One region of the Bacillus sp. UMB0893 genome, then DNA from elsewhere that is predicted to be linked to it. Evidence: riboswitches for the same ligand, from Rfam matches in the RefSeq annotation. Region 1 holds a riboswitch; the other holds the start of a gene.
The links. A riboswitch is a leader RNA that binds a small molecule or an ion and turns the genes downstream of it on or off. The one in region 1 is predicted to bind cyclic di-AMP.

Region 2: linked by a shared signal. The riboswitch ahead of CYJ36_RS00970 (APC family permease) and the one ahead of CYJ36_RS14335 (potassium channel family protein) in region 1 are both predicted to bind cyclic di-AMP.

What each region holds. Positions count from the first base shown of each region.
Region 1 is NZ_PKLB01000006.1:143,346-146,523, forward strand. It holds partial or broken gene CYJ36_RS14330 (TrkH family potassium uptake protein) at 1-985, opposite strand, end outside; gene CYJ36_RS14335 (potassium channel family protein) at 989-1,645, opposite strand; cyclic di-AMP (ydaO/yuaA leader) riboswitch at 1,745-1,889, opposite strand; gene CYJ36_RS14345 (response regulator transcription factor) at 2,116-2,799, opposite strand; gene CYJ36_RS14350 (sensor histidine kinase) at 2,804-3,178, opposite strand, start outside.
Region 2 is NZ_PKLB01000001.1:196,991-200,168, forward strand. It holds gene CYJ36_RS00960 (acyl-CoA thioesterase) at 1-397, shown strand, start outside; gene CYJ36_RS24205 (hypothetical protein) at 753-899, opposite strand; cyclic di-AMP (ydaO/yuaA leader) riboswitch at 1,067-1,212, shown strand; gene CYJ36_RS00970 (APC family permease) at 1,362-3,178, shown strand, end outside.

The DNA.
Region 1 (3,178 bases):
GCAAAAAAGTAATGGTTGCCAAGAGGATAATAATAGCTGTTGTTAACTTAATTCCTCCGCCAGTCGACGCACTTCCCGCTCCAATGAACATAAGAATGATCATTAAAAAAAGAGTTGTATCTTCTAAGCTTGCCATATCCAGTGTATTAAACCCGGCGGTTCTTGGAGAAACAGCCTGAAAGTAAGAGGCTAATAGCTTGCTTCCAGAAGATAGGTCTCCAAGCGTAGCAGGATTGGAGTATTCAATAGCAAAGATTATAAACATCGCAGTGATATTAATTGCAAATGTACCGACAAGCATCAGCTTTGTGTGCAGGGAAAATTTTTTAAAGCTTCTTTTCCTCCATATATCAACTAATACTGTAAAACCTATACCCCCAATAATAAACAGAGATGAAAGCACAAGATTTACGAGCGGATCACCTACAAATCTCATCAAATTATCCGGCCAAAGTGCAAACCCAGCATTATTGAATGCGGAAATTGAGTGAAAAAAGCTGTAAAAAAGACCTTTAGACCATCCATACTCAGGAACCCACCTGAAGGATAAGAAGATCATTGCAATAAACTCGATAGAAAGGGAGAAATAAAACACATACTTCACTAAATTAATGACTCCGCCAATTGAAGTTTGATTTAGCGCGGTTTGCATAACTAATCTTTCTTTTATCCCAATTTTCTTGCCAAGCATCATATAAATCAAAACGCCAAATGACATGATTCCTAATCCGCCAAGCTGGATAAGCATAGCAATGATAAACTGACCTGTAAAAGTAAAGGTTGATCCAGGATCGACTGGCGAAAGTCCTGTTACAGTCATTGCTGATGTAGCGACGAATAGCGCATCAATCCATCTTATCGGCTCGTGAGTTGAAAATGGCAGCATTAATAATGCAGATCCCACAATTATTCCAACAGCAAAAATAATAACCAGCAGCTGAGAAGGATTAAACCGAATCATTTTTTGCAGCTTTTGCCCATTCATCACCTACATACCCTCCTCCTCGAAACGGCTGATGTCCTTGTTGCGTCCAATGACTAGTAAAATATCTCCTGATTTAATGGACTCTTCCGCAGGGGGAGAAACAATCATTTCTTCCTCGCGCTGAATCCCGACAATGTTACAACCATATCTTGCCCTAATATCTAGATCAATTAATGTTTTTCGGTGTATTTTTGCTGAAGCAATAAGCTCTACCATGCTGTATTCCTTTGAAAGCTCAATATAATCAATCATTTTTTCTGAAATAATATGATGTGCAATGCGCTTTGCCATATCACGTTCAGGATGGATGACTTTATTTACACCTATTTTGTCTAAAACCTTCTGATGGTAGTCATTTTGAGCTTTTGCCCATACTTGGGGTATCTCGAGTTCTTTCAGCAGAAGTGATGTCAAAATGCTTGCTTCAATATTATCTCCAAACGACACAAAGGCGTGATCTACGTTACGCACGCCGAGCTGCTTCAGTGTCGCTTCATCAATCGCATTTGCTTTTACTGCAAGTGTGGCATATTGAGAGTAATACTGGACTTTCTCTTCATCCTTATCAACCGCTAATACTTCAATACCCAAATCATGAAATTCCTTAACTAGGCTTCCTCCAAATCGGCCAAGACCAAACACAGCAAATTGCTTTTTCAACAGAGTTTCCTTCTTTCAATACTGATTTTTGCACACAAAAAGACACAGAGGTCCCATGAACCACTGTGTCTGAATTTTCTCATCACAATATGTTTCATAATCCTCTCTCAAGAACGCTTGCGAAGTTAGCTGTCGGGTTCGGGCAATGAGAGTAGCCCTACCTGTAAAGGATTCACCCCAAGCTGCAATAAAAGCCAGCAAAATTGGGTCCTCCGCTCCATCATGGATTAAGCGATTTAAGAATATCTGAAATGTATTTATGTCAGTATCTTACTCCTGTTGGATATGACAGTAAAGAGTCAATTTCTGTTGAAAAATCTTAAAAATGACCTGAATCAACCATTTAAGCGCTTTTAAGTCTCGTTTTCTTAGCCAGGCTGTTTATTTTGGATTCTTATGATTGAATGGAAGAATTCAATTAAAATTAGGTTATCATGTCTTTTTCCAGCCATTAAGCCTCTAACGATTTTTTAATTGTTTTTTATTTCATCATTCCATCTATATCCTGCTCCCCAGACCGTTTGCAGATGATCATCAATTGGAAAGCCTGTCTTTCTCAGTTTTTCCCGTAAGTGACGGACGTGCGAGTCTACCGTCCGGTCCTCTGTATCTGCATCATATCCCCATATTGATGTTATGAGATGCTCACGGTTAAAAACTCTGTTTCGATTTTTCAAAAAAACACCTGCAAGCTGAAATTCCTTTGGAGTAAAAAGAAGTGTTTCACCATGATAGCTTGCCTCTTGGCTCCTTTCATCCCATTTTAATCCTTTAAAATCAATTGCACTTTGATTCTTCACCCTTCTTAATATCGCTTCAATTCGTGCAAGCAATTCACTCTCGTTAAATGGTTTTGTAAGGTAGTCATCTGCCCCAGTATGCAGTCCTTTTACAATGTCCTGTTTTTGACCTCTTGCCGTCACCATGATTATGGGAACATCTGAAAAGTTCCTGATTTCTTTGCACACTTCAAAGCCATTCTTACCTGGCATCATGACATCAAGTATAATGAGATTTGGTTCGTCTTTTTGAACAAGATGCACAGCGTCGTGTCCAGAAGAGGATTTTATGCACGCATATCCCGCTGGCTCCAAGTAAAGGGCAAGCAAATCCAGCATCAGCGTTTCATCGTCTACAAGCAAAATTTTTTTCATCAGCTTAATCCTTTCTAAAAACAATGATAATTGAAGTCCCAATTCCGAGTTGGCTTTTAGCTTGAACCTGGCCGCCAAGAGATTCTACGATTTCTTTTACAATTGCAAGACCAAGGCCTGTTCCCCCGCTATTACGGGATCTTGATTTATCAACGCGATATAATTTGTCAAATATAAAAGGCAGGTCCTCTTTAGGAATGCCAATCCCTTCATCAGAAATGATAATTTCAATTTTTTCATCTTCATCCGTTAGCTTAATTGTAATAGATGAACCCTTTTCCGAATAATGAATCGCATTATCCATGATGTTATGCAGCACTTGTTCAAACCTGGCTGCATCGTTCATGTGATGCACGAAGCAGGAAGGAAGCTGGAAAAT
Region 2 (3,178 bases), on a different contig from region 1:
ATCTATTGATGTGGTAGCCTCGATTTCAGCTTCTAAGCATTGCAGAACTGAATGCGTCACTGCATCAATGGATTCAGTTGATTTCTTGCATCCAATTCGTCCGACTGATGCTGTGCATCTCGAATCATTCGTAACGTTTACAGGCAGATCTTCTATGGAAGTATTCGTAAAAGTAACAGCAGAAGATTTAATCAGCGGTGAATCAAAAGTTGCCGCGACAAGCTTTATCACATTTGTTTCGCTTGATGAGCAGGGTAAGCCAAAAGCAGTTCCAGGTGTTTACCCGGAAACGGAAGAGGAGAAAGATTTGTTTGACTCAGGCGAAGAACGCTCACTGATTCGAAAGTCGCGAAGAAAAGGGAGCATGGCCTTCTCTGAGAAAATAAAAAAATATTGATGAGTTTTAATGGAGAAAAAGATGCAAACCTAAAGATGAATACTTATAGAACAGGGAGATGCACGAAAAAAGCAGGAGAACCTGATGAGGTCTTCCTGCTTTTTTTGCTTAAACTGATAAACTTGCAGTTTTCACTGATAAATTAACGATTTACACTGATAAAATCCTAAATTTCACTGATAAAGTTAGGTTATAATGCTTCCTTTAGTTATGCACTCTCCTTGTCCACATGCCGCTTCTTTTGCAGCTGCATGAATCGGCGACACGATTAATGCAAAGGACATAATCAACAATCCGAATGTTATTAAATGTTTTTTTACACCACATACCTCCTCGTATTAAGTGATTCAGATTTTCATTTAACGATATTTTCTTCTGCATTTATCAAATCTTTATCTTGTGCTTCATTTTGGTCATTTTCAAAACCATAAATCTCATTTATCTCTTTTGTAACTTCATCTAAAAACTCATCTGATAATAGCGGGATGTTTTCTTTAGGCATCAAAATCCTCCTGTCACTTGTATAAAAATAGTGTTTGCGCATGGGCACAATATCATACCTTTCATACTTTTTTGACCCCAAGCTTATTGGTTTAAAAAAGTCAAAGGATTTGTTGTTTTTATATTTACATCTCTTAAGGTTAGGAGTATGATAACCAACAGTTTGATATTTATAATTCGCTTAATCCTTGAGGAGCGGGGAACCCGATTTTGTGATATTTTTCGCAAAGGGGTGAATCCTATTAATGTAGGTAGGGATACTCTTTTGTCCCGAACCCGTCAGCTAACCCCGTAAGCGTTAGAAGAGAGGATGTGTAGCTGGTGAGACTGCGATTCTAATGTCCATTATGCTGTTTTTATTTTCTTGCGGAAATGTATCCTTTTTTCGCTTATAGCAATTCATTACCTGCTTATATGATCTCATCAAGAGAGTCTTCAAAAGAAAATATTTGGTGGTGCAAAAATGTTATCGATGCTTAAAAGAATTATAATTGGAGCTCCCTTAAAGTCTACAGAATTAGGTGAGCAAAAATTAAATAAAAAGAAAGCACTGGCTATTCTTTCTTCAGATGCATTATCTTCTGTAGCGTATGGGCCAGAACAGATCCTGCTTGTCTTGGTTACTGTTAGTGCTGTTGCGTTTTGGTACTCCATACCCATTGCAGTGGGTGTGCTATTTCTATTAACAGCTCTTATTTTGTCTTACCGGCAAATTATATATGCTTATCCACATGGCGGCGGAGCATATGTCGTTTCAAAGGAAAACCTTGGTGAAAATGCAGGTTTAATTGCTGGCGGTTCGCTGTTAGTTGATTACATATTGACAGTTGCTGTAAGTGTATCTGCAGGAACAGATGCGATTACTTCTGCCTTACCAGGATTACATGATTATAATGTCATGATTGCCAGTATTTTGGTGGTCTTTATTACCATTCTGAATCTAAGAGGAATAACAGAGTCAGCTTCGATTTTAGCCTACCCGGTTTATTTGTTTGTTTTAGCACTTTTTATCTTAATCGGGGTGGGAATATTCAAAATCATTACTGGGGATGTCTCACCTGATTTGCATGCTCCGATTGGCACTCCAGTTGCAGGCATTAGCTTGTTTTTACTGCTAAGAGCATTTGCTTCAGGGAGTTCAGCCTTAACTGGAGTCGAAGCGATTTCAAATGCGATTCCGAATTTTAAGGATCCTGGTCCTAAAAACGCGGTCAGAACTTTGATGGCGATGGGGTTATTGCTTGCCATTTTATTTTCTGGAATCGTCTTTTTAGCCTATTACTTCGGGATAGCCCCAAAACATGAAGAAACAGTTGTTTCCCAAATTGCAGCTGAAACGTTTGGAAGAAACTTTATGTATTATTTTATCCAGGGAACAACTGCAATGATTCTTGTTCTCGCTGCAAATACGGGATACTCTGCTTTTCCTTTGCTTGCGTTCAACCTTGCAAAGGATAAATACATTGCAAGAATGTTTACGATGAGGGGAGACCGATTAGGGTATTCTAATGGGATCATTACTCTCGGAGTCACTTCAATTTTATTAATTGTCATCTTTAAAGGACAAACGGAACAGCTCATCCCCCTTTATGCAGTTGGTGTGTTTATACCATTTACATTATCCCAGACCGGGATGCTAGTGAAGTGGCTGCGTGAGAAGCCTAAAGGCTGGCCGGTTAAACTTGCAATAAATTTAACTGGAGCACTTATCAGCTTTCTTGTCATGATGATGTTCTTCATTACAAAGTTCTCACAGGTTTGGGCAGTTCTGATCTTTTTGCCTCTTATCGTTTTAGGATTTCATCGAATTAAGAAGCACTATGTGGCCGTTGGAGATCAGTTGAGACTTACAACTTGTGAGCCGATCAAGCCGATTGAAGGAAATGTCATTATCGTGCCGGTAGCCGGGATGACTCACGTTGTAGAGAATTCTTTAAACTACGCAAAGTCTTTATCTGCTGATCAAATTATTGCTGTATACGTTTCTTTTGAGAGAGTGGATGAAAAAATCTTTGAAGATAAGTGGAACAAGTGGCAGCCTGATATTCGTCTAGTAACACTGCAGTCTTATTACCGAAGCATCATTCAGCCGCTGACTAAATTTATCGATACAGTTGAACACAAAGCAAGTGAATCAAATTACAGGGTAACCGTATTGATTCCGCAGTTTATTCCGAAGAAAAGCTGGCATAATATTCTTCATAACCAGTCAAGCATCTTGATTCGGACGTTTCTGCTCTATCGAAGAAATGTCATTGTAACTACTGTTCCGTATCATCT